DNA from 3 places in the Labrys sp. Lb11 genome. Region 2 is predicted to be linked to each of the others. Evidence: predicted binding sites of a transcription regulator. Region 2 holds the regulator's gene; each other region holds the start of a gene.
What was found. The regulator LexA, encoded in region 2, represses DNA repair genes until DNA is damaged. The targets are predictions, from matches to a motif close to TGTTCNNNNTGTGTTCNG.
Positions count from the first base shown of each region.

Region 1: the regulator LexA is predicted to act here: its motif matches at 3,892-3,909, upstream of AC27L4_RS03315 (PA0069 family radical SAM protein).
Region 3: the regulator LexA is predicted to act here: its motif matches at 3,919-3,936, upstream of recA (recombinase RecA).

Region 1 is NZ_BAAJOT010000001.1:702,594-710,164, forward strand. It holds gene AC27L4_RS03300 (DNA methyltransferase) at 1-1,087, opposite strand, end outside; gene AC27L4_RS03305 (ribonuclease HII) at 1,306-1,905, opposite strand; gene AC27L4_RS03310 (hypothetical protein) at 2,133-2,669, shown strand; gene AC27L4_RS03315 (PA0069 family radical SAM protein) at 2,710-3,780, opposite strand; gene AC27L4_RS03320 (glycosyltransferase) at 4,005-4,502, shown strand; gene AC27L4_RS03325 (hypothetical protein) at 4,489-5,529, shown strand; gene ypfJ (KPN_02809 family neutral zinc metallopeptidase) at 5,510-6,406, opposite strand; gene AC27L4_RS03335 (uracil-DNA glycosylase) at 6,471-7,316, opposite strand; gene AC27L4_RS03340 (cell wall hydrolase) at 7,490-7,571, shown strand, end outside.
Region 2 is NZ_BAAJOT010000005.1:249,641-257,211, forward strand. It holds gene AC27L4_RS19795 (ComEC/Rec2 family competence protein) at 64-2,355, shown strand; gene lexA (transcriptional repressor LexA) at 2,349-3,065, opposite strand; gene AC27L4_RS19805 (molybdopterin molybdotransferase MoeA) at 3,178-4,401, opposite strand; gene moaC (cyclic pyranopterin monophosphate synthase MoaC) at 4,398-4,877, opposite strand; gene trpC (indole-3-glycerol phosphate synthase TrpC) at 4,874-5,680, opposite strand; gene trpD (anthranilate phosphoribosyltransferase) at 5,684-6,694, opposite strand; gene AC27L4_RS19825 (anthranilate synthase component II) at 6,694-7,302, opposite strand; gene AC27L4_RS19830 (SMI1/KNR4 family protein) at 7,545-7,571, shown strand, end outside.
Region 3 is NZ_BAAJOT010000009.1:122,566-130,136, reverse strand. It holds gene alaS (alanine--tRNA ligase) at 1-2,585, opposite strand, end outside; gene recA (recombinase RecA) at 2,768-3,844, opposite strand; gene AC27L4_RS29385 (IS110 family RNA-guided transposase) at 4,359-5,474, opposite strand; gene AC27L4_RS29380 (hypothetical protein) at 5,730-6,077, shown strand; gene AC27L4_RS29375 (NAD(P)/FAD-dependent oxidoreductase) at 6,322-7,571, shown strand, end outside.

The sequences.
Region 1 (7,571 bases), on a different contig from region 2:
CGCTGCGCAGCTCGTCGATCGGCTTCAGCGCCGCACCGTCGGAAAAATGCCAGAACGTCCAGCCGTTGCAAGCCGGCAGGCCCTGCACCAGCGCGCCGATCTTGTGGATCGAGCCGACGATGTCGCCGAGCATCAGCGAGCCGTCGGCCCGCACCTTGACGGCGTGGCGGCCGCGATGGTCGGTGAGGACGGCGCCGGGCGTCAGCAGGGCCCGTTCCACCACGGTTGCGAAGGCGATGCGCGGCTCGGAACGCTTCTCGGCCGGCATCAGCAGGGCAGCGTCGGCCACCGGCTCGGCTGCCGCGATGCGGGCTCGCGCGGCTGCGATGTAGCCGCGGTCACGCTCGATGCCGATGAAGCGGCGGCCGAGCTTCCGGGCCACGGCGCCGGTGGTGCCTGTGCCGAAGAACGGGTCGAGCACCACGTCGCCCGGCTTCGTCGCCGACATCAGCACCCGGGCCAGCAGGGCCTCCGGCTTCTGGGTCGGATGCGCCTTGCGCCCGTCCTCGTCCTTGAGGCGCTCGCCGCCGGTGCACAGCGGGAACAGCCAGTCCGAGCGGACCTGCACGTCCTCGTTGCCGGCCTTCAGCGCCTCGTAGTTGAAGGTATAGCGCGAGGCCTGCTCGCGCGCCGCCCAGATCAGCGTCTCGTGGGCATTGGTGAAGCGCTTGCCGCGGAAATTCGGCATCGGGTTGGTCTTGCGCCAGACCACGTCGTTGAGGATCCAGTATCCCAGATCCTGCAGCGTCGCGCCGACGCGGAAGATGTTGTGGTAGGAGCCGATCACCCACAGAGTCGCATCCGGCTTCATGACGCGGCGTGCGGCCTTCAGCCAGTCGCGGGTGAAGGCGTCGTAGGCGGCGAAGGATTCGAACTTGTCCCAGTCGTCGTCCACGGCATCGACCATCGACTGGTCGGGGCGCTGCAGGTCGCCGCCGAGCTGGAGATTGTAGGGCGGGTCGGCGAAGATCATGTCGATGCTCTGCGCCGGCAGCCGGTTCAGGGCGTCGATGCAATCGCCTTCGATGATGCTGTCGAGCGGCAGCGTTGCGGCGCCGGCGGTCTGCGTCGCGACGGAGCGCAGCATCGGCTTCACGGTGGTCCGGGGGCTCATCCGGGGCGCGGCCGCAGCCCCGGTACGCGAGTTACTCATGTCTGTTACTCGTACGCTACGCCACTCACTTGCGGATTAACCATAACCGGGCTTGGTAAAGGCCGGGTTGCCGGCAAAGAAAAAGCGGCGTGCCGGTTCGGGACAGCGGGACGAGAAGGAGAACACAGCCGTCCGCCCGGCCGCATCCGCGTTCAGCGCCGATAGGCCTTCAGCAGGCCGAAGGAGAAGCGGTGATGCCGGCAGGGGCCGTGCGCCACGATCGCGGCGCGATGCTCGGCGGTGCCGTAGCCCATGTGCCTGTCGAAGCCATAGGCCGGAAACTCGGCGGCGAGGCGGGTCATCAGCCGGTCGCGCGTCACCTTGGCGATGATAGAGGCGGCCGAGATCGCCGCCACCAGGGCATCGCCGCCGACGATGGCCCGGCCGGGGCAGGGCAGGCCGGGCGGCACGTCGCGGCCGTCGATCTCGGCCGAAGCCGGCCGCACGGACAAGCCGCACACCGCCCGCCGCATGGCGTCCAGCGTCGCGGCGCGAATGTTCATCCGGTCGATGGCCGCCGGTCCGGCCAGCGCCAGCGAGACAGCGAGTGCATCGCGCATGATCTCGTCGTAGAGCCGTTCGCGCACGGCCGGAGCGAGTTCCTTGGAATCGGCGAGCCCGGCGGGGATGCGGCCGGGATCGAGGATCACCGCCGCCGCCGCGACGGGCCCCGCCAGCGGCCCGCGGCCGGCCTCGTCGACGCCGGCCACCGCCTCGATCGCTCGGGCCGTCTCGTAGGCTTCGTTCCGCATCGGGTCACCATGATTCCTTTGTGTCGTGGACACGTCCGACAGATGCGCTAGTTTCCTAAAACTGTCTCGAAATTTTGAGTGCCCGTCTGCGGCGCATCGCGCCGGAAGGATCCGGAGAGCCGATACCCGCCGCGGCGGACAGGCGCTGACGGTTGGGGAGACCGGCCGGCAGCCTCGGGCCGAACCGAGAGATCGCGGCGGCGCTCGACGACGAGAGGGAGAGAACAATGGATGCGACAGGTACCGAAGATCCGGCCGGCACCGCCCCCAGGGCCGCGCCCCAGCCCTCGGCGCCGGAATGGTCGGCCGGCAACGCCCTTGAGGGGCTGCCCGGCCTGCGCGACACCATCTTCGACAAGCTGGTGAGCAGCGAGAACGACGTGATCGGCCTTCTCGCCTATTCGCTGTCCATGCAGACCAAGCGCGAATGGCTCGCCGCCTTCCATGCCGAGGCGGGGCGGGAGCCGACGGCCAGCGAGATGATGGCCTACGACATCGGCGAGCGGATCGAGCGCCGGCTGGCGACCTACCGCAAGCTGGCCGAGCATGCGCTTTCGGGCAATTCCTTCTGGGCCTCGACGGCGATGACGCCGGTCAGCGAGTTTTCCGGTGCGTCCGTCCCCGACTCTCCTCCGCCGCCAGCGCCTCACCCGGAGCCGAAGCGCCATCGCTTCGGTTCCGGCAATGCGCTGGTGCTGGCCTGCGGCGTGTTCGCGCTGCTCGTCGCCGCCGCCTTCGCCGCCCGCCACTATATCGGAGTGTGAACGGCATATCGGCGCGTGATCGGCCCCAGCCGCCGCCGGGCTACAGGAGTTCGAGCTGCTCGCCGATCCTCGCCGGCCGCTGGAACAGGTCCGTCCGCAGCTTCAGCCGGACGGCGTTCAGCCCGAGCCGTGCCGCCGCCAGCTCGAACCGCCGTCCCACCGTCCAGGCATAGGGGCCGGTGCCGGTCATCCGCTGGCCGAAACGCGAATCATAGTCCTTGCCGCCGCGAGTCGATCGCACCAGCGAGAACACGTGCGAAAGCGCGTTCGGCCGATGCTCGGCCAGCCACTCCTTGAACAGGTCGCGGATTTCCAGCGGCAGGCGCAGCATGACGTAGCCCGCCTCGCGGGCGCCCGCTTCATGGGCTGCCTCCAGGATGCGCTCGATCTCCATGTCGTTGATCGCCGGGATGATCGGGGCGACCAGCACGGTGGCGGGAACGCCCGCCTCGCTGAGCTGGCGCACCGCCTCCAGCCGCTTGCGCGGCGTCGCTGCCCGCGGCTCGAGAGCCCTGGCGAGCTTGGCGTCGAGCGTCGTCACCGACAGCGCCACCTTGACCAGGCCGCGCGCGGCCATGCGCGAGAGGATGTCGATGTCGCGGGTCACCAGCGCCGACTTGGTGACGATGCCGACGGGATGACCGGTGCGTTCCAGAACCTCCAGGATCGAGCGCGTGATCCGCCGCTCGCGCTCGATCGGCTGGTAGGGGTCGGTGTTGGTGCCCATGGCGATGGTCTTGGGCTCGTAGCCCTTGGCCCCGAGCTCCTGTTCCAGCAGCGCGGCGGCGTTCGGCTTGGCGAACAGCTTCGATTCGAAGTCCAGCCCCGGCGACAGGCCCATATAGGCATGGGTGGGACGGGCGAAGCAGTAGATGCAGCCATGCTCGCAGCCGCGATAGGGATTGATCGAGCGGTCGAAGGAAATGTCCGGCGAGTCGTTGGTGGTGATGATCCTGCGCGCCTTCTCCTCCGTCACCTCGGTCCTGAAGGAGGGCAGGGTCTCGATCGAGCCCCAGCCATCGTCCTCGGCCAGGCGGGCGAAGGGTTCGTAGCGTCCGCTCAGGTTCGAGACGGCGCCGCGGCCGCGCCGCCGGTCGATGTCGACGATCATCGAGGCGCCGTCGCGCCGGACCTGGACGGGCTCCTCGGGTCGCCGTGCTACTCCTGCCGCCATGACGGCCTCCTGCCGCTCGTTGCTGATTCGTTGCCTGACGAGCAGGATCAGAACATAATGAGAACAAAAGAACAAGGATAGAACATCGGCCGCCGGATTGCGAGGAACGGCCCGGGAGGGCGGCGGTAGGTCCAGGCAAAATCCTGTGCTAAGACAGAGGGATGATCAGTGTGGTGGTCGCGACCCGCAACGACGAGGAAGCTCTGGCGATGACGCTGTCGGCCCTGGTGCCGGCGGCGGCGGAAGGCTTCGTGCGCGAGGTCGTCGTCGCCGACGACGGCTCGACCGACGGCACGCGCCTGGTTGCCGACGCGCTCGGCTGCACGGTGGTCGAAGGCGGGCGCGAGCAGGGCCTGCGGCAGGTCCGCTCCGAATGGGTGCTGGTGCTCCGGCCGGGCGTGCGGCTGGAGGCGGACTGGTTCCTGGAGGCGGCGTTGTTCATCGAACGGGCGCGACGCGCCGGACCCGGGCGGCGGGCGGCCTCCTTCCGCCCCGCCGTCGATGGCTTCGGCTGGCGCGCCCGGCTCAGCGAGATCCGGGCGGCGATCGCCGCCCGTTTCCAGGCCTCCGGCAGCGTGCTGGCGCGCCGCGACGCCCTTGCCGCCGGCAGCCGGCTGCAGATGTCGTGGCTGCGCTCCCGGGCCTTTGTCGGACGTTAACCTTTGGTTAACCATCCTCATTCACCGTTTGTTGACGGTTGAAGCATGTCTGGTGAGCAACATGGCTGAAAACGTCGACGGAACCGAGAATGCGACGCTGGCGCGCCTGGCCCACGACCCCGCGCCGGGGTGCCGCCTTCAGGCCCTCCACCTCGCCCTTCGCATCCGGTGCAAGGCTGATCCCGCCCGCAGGGCCGAGATCATGGCCGTGGTGCTCGACGTGGTCGGTGGCCTCGACTATTTCGCCCGCTTCGAATTCGCCGAGCAGTTGGTGGATGGCGGGGAGGCCGTGCCGCGCTGCGTCGCGATCGCCCTCGGCGACGGCGAGCCGGCCATTGCCGACATGCTCGGCGAGGTCGGGATCGTCGAGGAGGACGAGGCGCCGCAGCGGGAGACCCCCGCCTGGTACGGGGCCCCGCGCCGGGCCGAGCCTCCCGCAGTCGCGGTCGCGCCGCCGCGCCTTGCTCCGGCGCCAGATGCGCCCGAGCGGATCGAGGCATTGCGCCAGCTGGTCCGCGCCGATCTCGAGCGGCGGCTGCAATCACAGATCGTCGTGCATGCGCCGAGCCCCGTGCCCGCGCCAGCCGAGGCCGCCGAAGCCGCGGCTGCGGCGGCCTCGGACATCGGGCGGGACGCCGTAGCGGGGCCGTCGGCCGCAGGCGACGAGCCGCAGAAGACCTCGGCCCGGCCCGCGCCGCGGCTGCAGATCGTGCCCCCCGCGCCGCCGCCGGCGTCCGGGCACGACCTCATCGATCTGGCGCTGGAGGGCTCGACCGACCAATTGGTCCAGCGCCTTTCCCTTCGCAGCGGCCGGCCTCAGGCCGATGTCGCCGCCTGCCTGGCCGAGCCGAATGCCGAGGCGCTCGGCGCCCTCGTCAAGGACGCGGGCTGCGGCCCGGCGCTGCTGGTCTCGCTGGTGGCGACGCTGCTCGGCCGGAACGGCTTCTCGGACGAGAACGTCGCGGCGATGCGCGCCTGGGAAGCGGCGGAGCCGCGGCGGCCGCGGCTCAGAGCTGCGTCGCGTTGAAGGTGTCGCAGGAACGGATCTGCCCGCTCTTCAGGCCGGCGACGAACCAGCGCTGGCGCTGGGCGGCCGAGCCATGGGTGAAGCTGTCGGGCACGACATAGCCCTGCGCCTTCTTCTGCAGCATGTCGTCGCCGATGGCCTGCGCCGTCTGCAGCGCGCCCTTCACGTCGGCCTCGTCGATGAACCTGTACTGCTGCTGGGTGCGGTTGGCCCAGACGCCGGCCAGGCAGTCGGCCTGCAGCTCGGTCATCACCGACAGGCGGTTGCTCTGCGTGTCGTCGACGCGCTGGCGCATCTGCTGCACCTTCGGGAGCACGCCGAGCAGGTTCTGCACGTGATGGCCGATCTCATGCGCGATCACATAGGCCTGCGCGAAGGAGCAGGCGCCTTCGCCGACCGGGCAGGCATTGAAGCGGCTGCGCATCTCGTCGAAGAACGCGGTGTCGAGGTAGACTTGGCGGTCGTTCGGGCAATAGAACGGCCCCATGGCCGACTGCGCGGTGCCGCAGGCCGAATTCGTCACGCCGTCGAACAGCACCAGCTTCGGCGGGGTGTAGGCCATGCCGATGTTCTGCTCCTTGAACAGGGCGGTCCAGGTATCCTCGGTCGAAGCCAGGATCTGCCGGACGAACTTGCCGGAAGCCTGTTCCTCGGGCGTCAATTGGCGCTGCTGCGTCTGGGAACCGCCGCCGCCCCCGCCGGAGATCGTCTCATAGCCGCCGATCAGCGTCGCCGGGTTGATGCCGGTGAAGTAGGATATGACCAGCACGACGACCAGACCGCCCAGGCCGATGCTGCCCTTGCCCATGGGCAGGCCGCCGCCGCTGCCGCGACGATCGTCGACGTTGTCGGATTGCCGGAAATCGTCGAGACGCATGTCTGTCTCCCTGGTTCAATCCTGCCTTGTAGCAGTCCTTTGCAACGGCGTGAATTCGGTGAATTCACGCGGAGGCCGGCGGACTCTCCCCGAGGGCGGTGGCGAGGGAGCGAAAATCGCGCCAGGCCAGGCGCTTCTGCACCGGCTGGCGCAGGAGATAGGCCGGATGCAGCGTCGCCATCGTCCGCACGCTGCGGCCGCCGACGTCATAGGACAGCCACCGCCCGCGCAGCTTGAGGATGCCCTCGCCGGTGGCGAGCAGGGTCTCGGCGCTGCGCGCGCCCAGGCAGATCAGGATGTCCGGGTTCACCAGCTCGATCTGCCGGTGCAGGAACGGCCGGCAGATCGTGATTTCCTGCGGTGTCGGATCGCGGTTGCCGGGTGGGCGCCAGGGGACGATGTTGGCGATATAGGCCCTGCTGCGGTCGAGGCCGATGGCGGCGAGCATCCGGTCGAGCAGCTGGCCGGAGCGGCCGACGAAAGGCTTGCCCTGCATGTCCTCGTCGCGGCCCGGCGCTTCGCCGACGAACATGACTCGGGCGTCCGGCGCGCCGTCGGCGAAGACGAGGCGCGTCGCGGTCGCCTTGAGGGCGCAGCCTTCGAAGCTTTCCAGCGTCGCCCGAAGCTCCTCCAGGGTCCGGGCCGCCTGGGCCTGCTCCCGCGCCGTCAGCTCCACCGCATCGGGCGCGGTCGTCAGGAGGGCCGGCGCCGGCGCGGCGGTGCGCGCGCGGGCAGGCAGGGGGACCGGAGCCGGCGCCGCCGGCATGGCCGTCGGCGCGGCCACGGCGGCCGCCGCGCTTTCGGCGAAGCGGTCGACCGGCTCCTCCGCCACAGCCATGTCCACGCCCATCTCGGCATACCAGCGCAGCAGGGCTTCGGCCTGATCGGCAAGGGCAGGGGGCACGTCCATCAGGCAGATGTAATACGCTTTCGCCGCGGAGATAAGGGTCTGTCGACGGCGTTAACCGCCTCTCAAGGTTAATCCTTCATCAATGGCGTTCAGTCCGCCGGCTCCTTCAAGGCCGCTTCCTTTGTAGGCGTTGCGTCATGGTTGCGTCGCGTTGGTCCGCTGTTTGTGCGCTTGTGGCTCCGACCCTGGTGGTCGGCGGCATCCTGGGATGGCAACACTGGAAGGGCGCGCCGCCGGCTCCGCCGGCCCTTGCGG
Region 2 (7,571 bases):
AGAAGGCAATAGGCTGCGGCGTTTAGCACAGCGTTGTGCTCGGCGGTAGCGTTGGAGCTGCCTTTGGCGGGACGTGGGCGGGCGGGGGAACGTGTCGAGGTCGCCGGGGTCCGGCCGCGCCGCCGGAATGCGGCGTCGCCGGGCCTCGAGGCTGTGCAGCGGTGCTGGCTCGCGGCCTGCGATCGGCTGCGCGCGGCCCTGGCCTTCGAGAACGAATGTCTCGATCTCGCCCTCGTCGTGCCGGTCTTCCTCGGGCTCGGCGTCATCACCTATTTCGCTGCGCCGGAGGAGCCGGGCCTTGCCGGGCCCGCCCTTCTCGGTGCCGCCGCCCTCGCCGGAGCCTGGATCGCCAGCGGCCGGCGCTGGCTCCATGTCGGCCTGGTCTGTGTCGCCGCTGCGGCCCTGGGTTTCTCGGCCGCCAAGCTGCGCACGCTCAGTCTGGAAGCGCCGCAACTGCGCAGGTCCATGACGGCCGTGGTCACCGGAGCGGTGCTGTCGGTCGAGCGGCGCGCCAGCGGTTCGGCCCGCCTCGTGCTACGCCCGGCAAGCATCGACGGCCTCGCGCCGGCCGACGTGCCGGCGCTGGTCCGCCTGACCGTGCGCAGCGTCGGCGACATATCGCCGGGCGACAGCGTCAGCGTGAAAGCCCTGCTGCGGCCGCCGCCGCCTCCGACCGTGCCCGGCGGCTACGACTTCGCCCGCGACGCCTATTTCGACGGCATCGGCGCCGTCGGCTTTGCCGCGGGCAAGCTCCAGCCGGCCCCTCGGCCCGTGACGATGTCCTGGAGCGAGCGCTTCGCCGCCGGCCTCGATCGGTCCCGCAACGCCCTGACCGATCGCATCGTCGCGGTGATCCCCGGCGAAAACGGCGCCGTCGCCGCCTCGCAGGTGACCGGCAAGCGCGGCCTCATCCCCGAGGACGCCAATGCCGCCCTGCGGGCTGCCGGGCTCTACCATGTCGTCTCGATCTCCGGCCTGCATATGGCCCTGTTCGCCGGCGGCCTGTTCTGGCTGATCCGGGCGCTGCTCGCCCTGTCGTCCCGCATCGCCCTCACCATGCCCCTCAAAGCGCTGGCGGCCATGCTGTCACTGGCGCCGGCCGCCGCCTACACGCTGTTTTCCGGAGCAGAGGTCGCGACCGTGCGCGCCTTCGTCATGACGGCGATCGTGCTGATGGCGGTGGCCCTTGGCCGCAGTGCCGTCACGCGGCGCAATGTCGGGCTCGCCGCCGCCTTCGTGCTGCTGACAACCCCCGAACAGCTGCTGGGGCCGAGCTTCCAGATGTCGTTCGGCGCGGTGGCGATGATGGTGGCCTGGTATGACAGGCCGCGCCGGCCGGGTGCGCGGCCTCCGGCCACGGCCATGGGGCGGATGCTGTCGCGGCTGGGCATCGTCGTCGTCGGCCTCGCCGTCACCACCATCATTGCCTCCCTGGCGACGGCACCGTTCTCGGCCTTCCATTTCCACCGGCTGACGCTGCAGTCCCTGGCGTCGAACTTCATGGCGACGCCGATCGTGTCGCTCCTGATCATGCCTCTGGCCCTGCTGGCGCTGGCGGCCGAGCCCTTCGGCTATGGTGCGCCGCTCTGGTCGGCCATGGGCGTGGCGGTCGGCTGGTTCATGGCCATCGCCCGCATGGTCGCGTCCTGGCCTGGCTCTGAGATCGTCACGCCGCAATTCTCGGCCGCCGCCCTGGCCGCGTTCTCCGCCGGAATCGTGCTGCTGGCCATCCTGCGCACGCGTCTCGCCCTGGTCGCCATGTTGCCGCTGGCGGCCGGCAGCGCCCTGGCCACGATCGACGCACGTCCCGTCGCCATCATCGGCGCCAACGGCTATGCCGCGCTGGTGCGCGACGGTGCGACCCTGTCGACGATCGGCAGCCGGCGCGACGCCTTCAATCAGCGCGAATGGCTGCTGGCCTTGGGTGACGGCCGCAACCTGGAAGACCCGACGCTGACGGCGGCTGTGCGCTGCGACAAGGAGGGTTGCTCGGCGCCTCTGGGCAAGGGACGGTTCCTGGTGCTCGACCGCACCGTCAACGCCATCGAGGAGGATTGCGGCCGGGTCGCCATCCTGGTCTCGCCCCTGCCGGTCCCGGCGCGCTGCAAGGCTGCGGGGCTGGTGCTGGACCGGACATCCATCCGCGCCGCCGGTTCCCTCGCCATCTATGACGACGGCCCGACGCCGGACACCGGCGAGCCGCGCTGGCGCATCGTCACGGCGCGTGAGGCCGGCGGCGACAGGCCCTGGGCGCCGGCTCCCCCGCGCCCCAAGCCGCCGCCTGATACGCAGGAGGAGAAAAGCGAAGCTGCCCCCGACGAGGCGCCTGCCCGGGACGAGGCCTTGCCTCAGTAGCGGCGGAACAAACCGACCAGCTTGCCCTGGATGCGCACGCGGTCGGGGCCGAAGATGCGGGTCTCATACGCCGGGTTGGCGGCCTCCAGCGCGATCGAGGCGCCGCGACGGCGCAAGCGCTTGAGGGTGGCTTCCTCGTCATCGATCAGCGCCACCACGATATCGCCGGTCTCGGCATTGTCCTGGCGCCGGATCAGCACCGTGTCGTTGTCGAAGATACCGGCCTCGATCATCGAATCGCCACGGACCTCCAGGGCGAAATGCTCGCCCGCCGACAGCATCTCCGGCGGCACGCTGATCGTATGGCTCTTGCTCTGGATCGCCGAGACCGGCGTGCCGGCAGCGATCCGGCCCATCACCGGGATCATCACCGAACGCGCGGCGTCCTCGTCCAGGGCCGGCGGGGGAGCGGCTCGCACCCGCCCGAGATTGCCTTCGATGACATTGGGCCGGAAGCCGCGCGGGGCCGACACTGTGGTGAGGCCCGGTACCGAGGATTCGGGCAGCTTCACGACCTCCAACGCCCGTGCCCGGTTGGGCAGGCGGCGGATGAAGCCGCGCTCCTCCAGCGCCATGATCAGACGATGAATGCCGGACTTGGAGCGAAGATCGAGCGCGTCCTTCATTTCGTCGAAGGAGGGGGGAACGCCCTGCTCCTTCAGCCGCTCGTGGATGAAGCGCAGCAATTCGTGTTGTTTCTTCGTCAGCATGGGCGTTCCCGGCGCGGAGGCAGCGAATCAACTGGTGAATCGCCAAACAAACCATGAACAGTGCTACATGTTCGCACTGTGTTCCGCAACCATGAACTTCCGGTAAAGACGATCAGTAGCCGGCGGCGCGAAGATCGATGATCTCGCAGGCATCGCCGGCATGTGCCGCAGCGGCATGGGGCGGCCGGATGGCGAGGCAGTCGGAGCCGGCGAGCACGGCAACCATGGACGAATCCTGCACGGCCGATGGTGTCACCATCGGCAGGTTCGTCGCTGCGTCAAGCGTGAAGGTCGCACGCAGATAGTCTTCGCGCAGATCGTTGGCCGGCCAGTCCACGGCGAAACGGGCCGGACGACGCGGCAATGTCCGGTCGGCGCGGCCGGCGAGGGCACGGATCAGCGGCGTCAGGAACAGCACGCCGCAGACGATCGCCGAGACCGGATTGCCGGGAAGGCCGAGGATGCGCATGGCGCCGAGGCTGCCGTGCATCATCGGCTTGCCCGGCCGCATGGCGATCTTCCAGAAGCCGAGCTGCATGCCTTCGCGGGTGAGGGCGGCCTGCACGAGGTCGCGGTCGCCGACCGAGGCGCCGCCGATGGTGACGAGCACGTCGGCCCCGGCGTCGCGTGCGCGCCGGATCGCCGCCTCGATCTCCGCCAGGCTGTCGCCGGCAATGCCGAGGTCGATCACCGCCGCGCCCTCGGCTTCCGCCATCGCGGCCAGGGCGAAATTGTTGGAGGCGACGATCTGATGCGGGCCGACGCTGGTGCCGGGCAGGACCAGTTCGTCACCGGTGGCGAGGATGGCGACGCGGGGCCTGCGATGGACCGGAACGGTTGCGTGACCGGTGGCGGCGGCGAGCGCCAGATCGCGCGGGCCGAGGCGGGTGCCGGCGACCAGCGCCGTGTCGCCGTCGCGGAAATCGAGGCCGCGGCGGCGAATGTTCTGGCCGGGCCTGGCCGCGGCGGTCAGCGTGACGGTATCGCCCTCGCGCCGCGTGTTTTCCTGGATCAGCACGGTGTCCGCGTCGGCGGGCACCGGGGCGCCGGTGAAGATGCGCACGGTTTCGCCAGGGCCGAACGTACCGGCGAAGGCGTGGCCGGCCGCGCTCTCGCCGACGACCTTCAGCCGCGCCCCGGCCGCCGCATCCGCCGCCCGCAGCGCATAGCCGTCCATGGCGGAGGCGTCGAAGCCGGGCTGGGTGCGCCGCGACGCCAGCGGCTCGGCCAGGACCCGGCCGCGCGCCTGCGGCAGCGGCGCCGGCTCGGCCGGCAGCGCCGATACGCCGTCCAGGACCTGCGCCAGCGCGGCCGAGACCGCGAGAAGTTCCGTCATGCCTCTGCCCGCCATTCGCCCGACTTGCCGCCGTGTTTCTCCAGGAGGCGGATGCCCTCGATCCGCATGCCGCGGTCGACTGCCTTGATCATGTCGTAGATGGTCAGGCAAGCCACGGAGACGGCGGTCAGCGCCTCCATCTCGACACCGGTCTGGCCGGCCACCTTGACGCTGGCGGTGACGCGCAAGCCGGGCAGATCCGGCTCCGGCTCGATCTCGACCGTCACCTTGGAGAGCAGCAGCGGATGGCAGAGCGGGATCAGCTCGTGGGTGCGCTTGGCGGCCATGATGCCGGCGATGCGGGCCGTGCCCAGCACGTCGCCCTTCTTGGCGTTGCCGGCACGCACCAGCTCGAGTGTCGCGGCCTGCATCACCACGCGGCCCTCGGCGACCGCGAGGCGGGTGGTGGCGGGCTTGTCCGACACGTCGACCATGGCAGCCTCGCCGGAGGTGCCGATATGGGTGAGGCCGCTCACGTCGCCTCCGCCTGGCGCTGAAGCAGCGCCTTGGTTGCCGCGGTCACGTCCGCCTGGCGCATCAGGCTTTCGCCGACCAGGAACGTGCCGACGCCGACGCGCCGCAGCCGGGCGATGTCGGCAGGCGTGAAGATGCCGCTCTCGCCGATCAGGAGACGATCGTCCGGCACCCGCGGCGCCAGTTCCTCCGTCACTTCAAGTCTTGTCTCGAACGTCTTGAGATTGCGATTGTTGATGCCGATCATGTGCACGTCGAGCGTCAGGGCGCGGTCGAGCTCGGCGCCATCGTGCACCTCGCAGAGGACGTCGAGCGACCAGTCCTTCGCCGCGGCAACGAGGCTGCCGGCCTCGGCGTCGGTGACGCTGGCCATGATGATCAGGACGCAGTCCGCGCCCCAGGCGCGTGCCTCCACCACCTGATAGGGATCGTAGAGGAAGTCCTTGCGCAAGGCGGGCAGGGCCACCGCGGCGCGGGCGGCGGTGAGAAAGCCAGGGCTGCCCTGGAAGGATGGCGCGTCGGTCAGCACCGACAGGCAGGCCGCTCCGCCAGCCTCGTAGGCCCGGGCCAGCGCCGGCGGGTCGAAGTCGGCCCGGATCAGGCCCTTGGACGGACTGGCCTTCTTGATCTCGGCGATCAGCGCGGTCTCGCCCTGCGCGAGCTTGGCCGCCAGGGCGGCGGCGAAGCCGCGCACCGGCGGGGCCGCCTGCGCTGCCTTGATCAACTCCGGCAGAGGCAGCGCCGCCTTGGCGGCCTCGATCTCGCGGCGCTTGTAGATCTCGATGGTTTTGAGGATGTCGGCCATCGGTCACTCGTTCGAGATGTGGATCAGGCGCTCCAGAGCGCCCTCGGCGCGGCCATGGTCGATGGAGGCGGCCGCCATGGCCACGCCGTCGGCGAGGGTGGCGGCCCGGCCGGCGACCATCAGCGCTGCGGCGGCGTTGAGCACGGCGATATCGCGATAGGGCGTCTGCTCGCCGGCGAGGACCGCGCGCAGGGCCAGGGCATTGTGGGCGCCGTCGCCGCCCTTGAGGTCGGCCGGCTCGGCACGGCGCAGGCCGACTTCTTCCGGATCGATGGTGAACCGGGTGACCTTGCCGTCCTCCAGAGAGACCGCGTCGGTCGGGCCCGTGGTGGTGATCTCGTCGAGGCCGTCCGAGCCGTGGACGGCGATGACGCGGACCGAGCCGAGCGTTTGCAGCACCTCCACCAGCGGCTCCAGCCAATGCGCCGAGAACACGCCGAGGAGCTGGCGCCTGACGCCCGCCGGGTTGGAGCAGGGCCCGAGCAGGTTGAAGATCGTGCGGGTGCCGAGCTCGACCCGCGTGGGGCCGACATGCTTCATCGCCCCGTGATGGGCCGGCGCGAACATGAAGCCGAGGCCGGCCTCGGCGATGCAGCGCGAGATCTGCTGCGGCGTCAGATCGATCTTGACGCCCAGCGCCATCAGCACGTCCGCGGCGCCGGACCGGGACGACAGAGCCCGATTGCCATGCTTGGCGACCTTGACGCCAGCGCCGGCGACGATCAGCGCCGCGGCGGTCGAGACATTGTAGGAGCCGGAGGCGTCCCCGCCCGTGCCGACGATGTCGATCGCCTCGTCGGGGGCCGAGACCGGCGTCATCTTGGCGCGCATGGCGGTGACCGCGCCGGCGATTTCGTCCGGCGTCTCGCCGCGCACCCTGAGCGCCATCAGGAAGCCGCCGATCTGCGAGGGCGTCGCCTGGCCGGAGAGCAGCAGGTCGAACGCCTCCGCCGCCTCGGCGCGCGTGAGGGAGCGGGCGGCGGCAGTGCCGATGAAGGGCTTGAATCCGTCCATCACGCAGCGCCGCGATGCTTGCGGTTCCAGTCCGCGGCCAGATCCAGGAAGTTCTGGACGATACGGTGGCCGTGCTCGGACATGATCGATTCGGGATGGAACTGCACGCCGTGCACCGGGGCGCGGCGATGCGACATGCCCATGACGAGGCCGTCCTCGGTTTCCGCCGTCACCTCCAGATCCTCGGGCAGCGTGTCGCGCTCGACGATCAGGGAGTGGTAGCGCGTGGCCTTGAACGGGCCGTTGATGCCGCGAAACACGCCGCCGCCCTCGTGACGGATCTCGGAGAGCTTGCCGTGCATCGGCAGCGGCGCCCGCGCCACCGTGGCCCCGAACACCTGGCCGATGGCCTGGTGGCCGAGGCAGACGCCGAACAGCGGCGTATGGCCGGTGGCCTTCTCGATCAGCTCGCAGCAGATGCCGCCGCCGCTGTCGGGCGTGCCCGGGCCGGGCGAAAGCACGATGGCGTCCGGCCCCGCGGCCAGCACGGCATCGGCCGTCACCGCGTCGTTGCGATGCACCGTCACCTCGCATCCGAGCTGGCCGATATAGTGCCAGAGGTTCCAGGTGAAGCTGTCATAGTTGTCGATCAGCGTCACGGTGGTCATGGCACGGGCCTCCTCGGCACGGATGCGGGGTGGAAAGGCATCGTCGGATGCCGGAGGACAGCACTAGGGCGCGGAGGAGGGGCGGGTCAAGCGGAGGCATGCGCCGACGGGCGCGATCGCGCCGGCACGGACCGTTCCGGAGTGGCGTGCCCCGCCAAAGCCGCCGAGCCGACATAATTTCTCGCCCTGCAGCTGCGAACCTGCCGGTCCTTGTTCGGAACGTGTCGAGCCGGAGGGCAGCGATGAAAGCTTACCAGAAACTGCAGCGC
Region 3 (7,571 bases), on a different contig from region 2:
CCGGCCTGAGCCAGGTCCGGCCTGCCGCCGCCGCCCTTGCCGCCCAGCGCCTCCGAGCCCTTGCGCACCAGCTCGACCGCATTGAGCGAGCCGGTCAGATCATCGGTGACGCCGACGACCAGCCCGGCACGACCGTCCTCGGCAGTGGCGACGATGGCGACGACGCCGGATCCCACCTGCTTCTTGCCCTCGTCGGCGAGCGCTTTCAGATCCTTGAGCTCGACGCCCGACACCGCCCGCGCCATCACCTTGAAGCGCCCGGCCGTACGGATCTCGGCCGCGGCCGTCCCGCCGCCCATGGCCAGCTTCTTGCGCGTCTCGGCCAGGTCGCGTTCCAGCTTGCGCCGCTCGTCGAGCACGGTGGTGAGGCGCTCGCCGGCCTCGTGCACCGGCACGCGCAACAGGTCGGCGAGACCGCGCAGCAGCCGGCTTTCCTGCGCGAGGTGACGGCGCGCGCCCTCGGCGGTCAACGCCTCGATCCGGCGCACGCCGGCCGCGACGGCGCCTTCCGAGACCACGCGCACCAGGCCGATATCGCCGGTGCGGGCCACATGCGTGCCGCCGCACAGCTCCACCGACCAGGCCTTGTTGGAGCCCGGCAGCCCCTGCCCCATCGAGACCACGCGAACCTCGTCGCCATACTTCTCGCCGAACAGCGCCCGCGCCCCGGAGGCGATCGCGTCCTCCTGGCTCATCAGATGGGTGGTGACCGGCCCGTTCTGCAGCACGATGGCATTGGCCAGATCCTCGATCTCGGCCAGTTCCTCGTCGGTGATGGGCTTGGGGTGCGAGAAATCGAAGCGCAGCCGGTCCGGCGACACCAGCGATCCCTTCTGGGCGACATGATCGCCGAGCGTCAGGCGCAGCGCCTCGTGCAGCAGGTGCGTTGCCGAATGGTTGGCCCGGATCGCCGTGCGCCTGGCATGGTCGACGGCAAGCTCGAGCGCCTCGCCGACCTTGAGCGTCCCCTCTTCGACCGTGGCGGCGTGGATGAAGAGATCGCCGAGCTTCTTGTGCGTATCGGTGACGCGAACCTTGAGGCCAGCGGCGGAGATCAGGCCGGTGTCGCCCTGCTGGCCGCCCGATTCGGCGTAGAAAGGCGTCTGGTTGAGCACGACGAACCCGCTCTCGCCGGCGGCGAGGGCCTCGACCTGGCGGCCGTCCCTGACCAGCGCCAGGGCGACGCCCTCAGCCGTCTCGGTCTCGTAGCCGAGGAACTCGGTGGCGCCGGCGCTCTCGCGCAGGGAGAACCAGACCGCCTCGGTGGCGGCATCGCCGGAACCGGCCCAGGCCGCCCGGGCCTTGTCCTTCTGACGCTGCATCGCCTCGCGATAGGACGCTTCGTCGACGATGATGTTGCGCGAGCGCAGCGCGTCCTGCGTCAGGTCGAGCGGGAAGCCATAGGTGTCGTAGAGCGTGAACGCGACCTCGCCGGAGAACACCTGGCCGTCGCCGAGCTTGGCCGCCTCGGCGTCGAGCAGGGCAAGGCCGCGCTCCAGCGTGCGGTGGAAGCTCTTCTCCTCCAGCCGCAGCGTCTCGGCGATCAGCGCCTCGGCCCGCGCCAGCTCGGGATAGGCGGCGCCCATCTCGCGCACCAGCGCCGGCACCAGCTTCCACATCACCGGGTCCTTGGCGCCGAGCAGGGAGGCATGGCGCATGGCTCGGCGCATGATGCGCCTGAGCACGTTGCCGCGCCCCTCGTTCGAGGGCAGCACGCCGTCGGCGACCAGGAAGGAGGAGGCGCGCAGATGGTCGGCGATGACGCGATGGCTGGCGGCATGCGGGCCGTCGGCCGGGACGCCGATCGCCTCGACCGAGGCGCGGATCAGCGCCTGGAACAGGTCGATATCGTAGTTGTTGTGCTTGTGCTGCAGCACCGCAGCGACGCGCTCCAGGCCCATGCCGGTGTCGATGGAGGGACGCGGCAGGTCGATGCGCCCGCCGCCCGCCTGCTCCTCGAACTGCATGAAGACCAGGTTCCAGATCTCGATGAAGCGGTCGCCATCCTCGTCGGGCGAGCCGGGCGGCCCGCCGAAGATGCCCTCGCCGTGATCGTAGAAGATCTCCGAGCACGGGCCGCAGGGGCCGGTGTCGCCCATGCGCCAGAAATTGTCCGAGGTCGGGATGCGGATGATGCGGTCGTCGGAGAGGCCGGCGATCTTCCTCCACAGGGCGTGGGCGTCGTCGTCCTCGGAATAGACCGTGACCAGGAGGCGCGATTTCGGCAGGCCGAAGTCGCGCGTGATCAGGTTCCAGGCCAGCTCGATCGCCCGCTCCTTGAAATAGTCGCCGAAGGAGAAGTTCCCCAGCATCTCGAAGAAGGTGTGATGGCGCGCGGTGTAGCCGACATTGTCGAGGTCGTTGTGCTTGCCGCCGGCGCGCACGCATTTCTGGCTGGTGACGGCGCGCTGGTAGGAGCGCTTCTCCATCCCGGTGAAGACGTTCTTGAACTGCACCATGCCGGCATTGGTGAACATCAATGTCGGGTCGTTGCGCGGCACGAGCGGCGAGGACGCGACGACCTCGTGGCCGTTGCGCCCGAAATAGTCGAGGAAGGTGGACCTGATCTCGTTGACGCCGCTCATCGCCTGTTATGCCTGTTCGTGCCGGACGCGCCGGTCCTCATGGGTCGAAAGCAGCGCGTTGTAGCGACGCACCTCGCCTCTGTCGAGGATCGTCGCAACGCCGGAACCCGCCGAGGCGGCCCGGCGGGTTCCAAAAGACATGTCGGGGATGCCTCGGGCGCCCGGCGCCGCCCAGGCCAGGCTCAGTCGTCCGCGTCGGCCTCGGACGGATCGATGTTCTCGAGGATACGCTCGGCGATCAGTCCGGCGTTCTGGCGGATGGCGCTCTCGATCCGGTCGGCGATGTCGGCATTGTCCTTCAGGAACTGCTTGGCGTTCTCGCGGCCCTGGCCGAGGCGCTGGCTCTCATAGGAGAACCAGGAACCGGACTTCTCCACCACGCCGGCCTTGACGCCGAGGTCGATCAGTTCGCCGGCCTTCGAGACGCCCTCGCCGTACATGATATCGAACTCGATCTGCTTGAACGGCGGCGCCACCTTGTTCTTGACCACCTTGACCCGGGTCTGGTTGCCGATGACCTCGTCACGCTCCTTGATCGCGCCGATCCGACGGATGTCGAGCCGCACCGAGGCATAGAACTTCAGCGCATTGCCGCCGGTCGTCGTCTCCGGGCTGCCATACATCACGCCGATCTTCATGCGGATCTGGTTGATGAAGATCACCATGGTGTTGGAGCGGCCGATCGAGGCGGTGAGCTTGCGCAGCGCCTGGCTCATCAGCCTGGCCTGCAGGCCGGGCTGCGCCTCGCCCATCTCGCCCTCGATCTCGGCCTTCGGCGTCAGCGCCGCGACCGAGTCGACGACGATGACGTCGACCGCGCCCGAGCGCACCAGCGTGTCGCAGATCTCCAGCGCCTGTTCGCCGGTATCGGGCTGGGAGATCAGGAGATCGTCGAGATTGACGCCGAGCTTGCGGGCATAGACCGGGTCGAGCGCATGTTCGGCGTCGATGAAGGCGCAGACGCCACTCTTGCGCTGGGCCTCGGCGATGCAATGCAGCGCCAGCGTCGTCTTGCCCGATGATTCCGGCCCGTAGATCTCGATGACCCGGCCCCTTGGCAGGCCGCCGACGCCGAGGGCGATGTCGAGGCCGAGCGAGCCGGTGGAGATTGTCTCGATCTCCAGCGTCTTCGAGCTCTTGCCGAGCCGCATGATCGAGCCCTTGCCGAACGCACGCTCGATCTGGGAAAGGGCCGCGTCGAGCGCCTTCGTCTTGTCCATGGAAATCCCTTCGACCAACCGCAACTGCGCCTGACTCATCGCCTCGATTCCCTAACAAGCATGAACGGATTCGTCACGTGCCGACATGTACGCATTTTGTTCTTTCTGACGCAAGTTCTTTTTTTGTTCTCGAAAATTTCCAAAATATGAAGCAAATCTGACCATCGGGTCGGAGGCAAGAATGGGGTTGCCCCGCTCACGCGGACCGTTCACGGCTATGGCTGTCAGGTCAGCCTGTGATTCTCATGTCCATTTTCAAGAGGCTTTGGCAAGCAGATCTGTTCCGCGGCAGCGGCCTATTCAGTTTGTCCTGCGCATAGCCGGAGGCGAAGGCTTCGAGACGACGGTTGATCAGACTCTGATGCGCGGGTTGGCTACCGCAAGACCGCGTTTTCGTCTCGGGCCTGCCTCTGTCTCAAGCCGGGCGTCGACCTTTCGATCGGCCACAGAATCACAGCGAGGATTGCCCTACCGTGCCTCCGCCTCCGGCGATGAGCAGATGTTCAACGACGGATTTCGACAGTTCTCCCTCTTTTCGGCAGCCTGTCTTCTTTCAGGCGGCGGTGATGGCGGGATTTGTCGCAATGGCCCAAACAAATGCGGCGAGTTCGCGCGCGATGGCGACGCAGACGACATTGATCGGCTTTCCAGCCTTCGCAAGTCGACGATATCTCGCGCACAGCCGCACCTGCGCCTTCCAGGCGATTTCCTTGACAGACTGCGGCAGGAATTCGTTGCGCTCCAAAATCGCGAGTCCGACGCGCGCTGGTGAGCGATATGTCCAGGCGCCTTCGACGAGCATGCGCCGCCCGCGCGTGTTGCCCGCCTTCGTTATGCCGCCACGCGCCGTCTTGGCGCCGGACGACCGCTCGCTTGGGCACAGCCCGAGATAAGCCATGAGTTGCCTCGGGTTGGAGAAGCGGCGGAAGTCGCCGATTTCGGCGACCAAAGTCATCGCCGAAATCGCGGCGATGCCGCGCAAGGCTTGAATGGCCGCGACGACCTTCGCAAGCGACCAGGAGGGCAGAAGCTCCTGCATCTGCTTGGCCAGCCGGTCGCGTCGCGCCAGCGCCTCCTCCATTGCCTGTACAAGCTCCTCGAATGCGATCTGCCGCGCGGGATGATCAAACCGCTGGCCAGCAAGCCATTTGCGATATTTGCCGCTCCAATGTTTGCCGTCTGAATAGACCCGATCGTGCCGCAGAAGAAAGCCGGTCACCTGTTGGCGTGCTCGCCGCAAGGTCTCCACCGCCGCCTGCCTGGCGCGGCATAGGTCACGCATGGCTTCGTGCGCCTCGTCGGGAACCCAGACCGGTGTCAATTCGCCCGACCGGAACAGCGAGGCCTGGGTCACCGCATCGCGGCGATCCGTCTTCACCCGGTCGCCGGGCCGAGTGGGCACCAGCGACGGCGCCACCACCACGCATTCGTGGCCGAGCGCGACGATCTGCCGATAGAGCCCGTAGCCGCAAGGCCCGGCCTCATAGCAGAACGCCAATTGAGCGTGCTTCTTCGAGAGCCGCTCCACCAGCTTGGCGACCGCCTCCGGACGGCTCGTGATCTCGCCCAGGAACCGTGTTTCGCCTCGCCGCCCACCTTCGGCGATCGCCACCGAAATCGTCCGCTTGTGCGTATCCATCGCCACGAAAGTCGTTGTATTTTGGTCCATGGCCCGTTCCCCATGCATGAGGCTCTGACCGAAAAGCCGGTCAACCCTCGTTGTTGCATGCCGCGGAACGGGCCGCCCAAATGGACATAGCGTCTCAGCCTTTCGTATTCGAGGGGGAGATGGCCACATCTTCCACCGACAACTCCACCACGCCGGGCGACACGGCATCGATCGATCCTGGTAAATCGGCTGCTTGCTGCCCGACGACGGCCGCCGGTCTGGCTGATCGCAGACGAACGTGCGACATTTGCCGACATGGACCATGCAGCAGCGCTCAAAAGGGCTATCGACGTCGCTCAGGCTTGTATCGGCGGCCGGATTACCGCGATGCAAGCTGCCCGGGAGATGGTGTGCCTCGTAAACATCTCGCATCCTGTTTGGGACGAACTGAATGGATCGAAAGGACCGCTCGTCGCGCTGTATTTGGCCGATGATAGAGCAGATCAGGTCGGCTTTACCGACTGGGACATCGAGCGATGGCATCCGGACGTCCGGGAGCGCAAGCGAGCCGAATGGAGCGAAGCCGAGGCGGATATGACACCCGGAGTGCATGCAGCATGCCGGGCGCTGATTGAGCACGCCGCTCGCTCTAAGATCGACTGAGCGTCCTCCACCATCCTCAAAGGCACCGAGCGTCCGATTTTCGCCGATGACCTTATCGCTCTCGGCTGTTCGTGGTCCGGTCCTATCCCGCGAAATCCGGCACGGTCCATCCAAACCCGGCTATTTCGCCGGATGACGCCCTTTCTGTCCGATGACGCTTCCATGTCCGCCGTCGGGCTTGCTTGCGGCCACATCAAATTCGTTATAGACGAACTTTGTTCGCAACATACTCGGCGGAGTGGCCGTGCAGCCCGGTCCCGATCCCCTGCTCTCGCAGGAACCCTACTGGTGGGAGCATCGCCTGCGCGGCGAGGCGCAGCCCCTGCCCGCCGCGCCGGTCGACGCTGCCGTCATCGGCTCTGGCTATACCGGGCTGAACGCCGCCCTGCGCCTGGCCAAGGCCGGGGCTCGCGTCCTGGTGATCGAGGCCGGCGACCTCGGCGAAGGCGCCAGCACGCGCAATGGCGGCATGGTGTCCGGCACGCTCAAGGTCTCCCATCCCGACATGGTCCGGGGCTTCGGCCGCGAGGCCGCCGACCGGATGTTCTTCGAGGCGCAGAGTTCGGTGCTCTTCCTCGAGCGGCTGATCGCCGAGGAGGACATCGACTGCGCCTACCGCCGCAGCGGCATGTATTTCGCCGCCTATGCACCCAGGCATTTCGACGCCCTGGCCGAGGAGGCCGCCCGCCTCGACACGCTCGGGGTCAAGACCCGCATGGTGGCGAAGGCCGATCAGGCGGCCGAGGTCGCCTCGGAGCTCTACCACGGTGGCCGCATCACCGAATTCGCCGGCGGGCTGCATCCGGCCCGCTATCACGCCGGGCTGGTCCGGGCCTGCGAGCGGGCGGGCGTCGCCTTCGCCAGCCGCTGCCGCGTCGAGGCGCTGGCACGCGAGGCCGGCGGCTTCCGCCTCGCCACGACCGGCGGGCCGGTGCGCGCCGAGCGGGTGGTCGTCGCTACCAATGCCTATACCGGCCGCGCCCTGCCCTGGTTCCGCCGCCGCGTCATCCCCATCGGCAGCTACATCATCGCCACCGAGGAGCTCGATCCGGCGCGCCTCGCCGCTCTCATCCCCGCGGGCCGGATGATCCAGGACACCAAGCGCAACCTCTACTACTATCGCCTGTCGCCCGACGGCCGGCGGATGATCTTCGGCGGCCGCACCAGCTTCCGTCCGATCAGCATCGTGGAAAGCGCCCGGCGCCTGCGCCGGTCGATGAGCGACGTGTTCCCGAGCCTGGCGGACGCCGGGATCACCCACAGCTGGACCGGCTCGGTCGCCTTCACCTTCGATTCCCTGCCTCATCTCGGCGCGCATGAGGGCATCCATTTCGCCATGGGCTGCTGCGGCCAGGGCGTGGCGCTGATGAGCCATTTCGGCCATTGCCTGGCCGGCGACATCCTCGGGGGGAGCGAGCCCAGCGCCTTCGCGGCGAACCCGGCCCGGACGCTGCCCGGCTATACCGGCAATCCCTGGTTCATCCCGATCGTCGG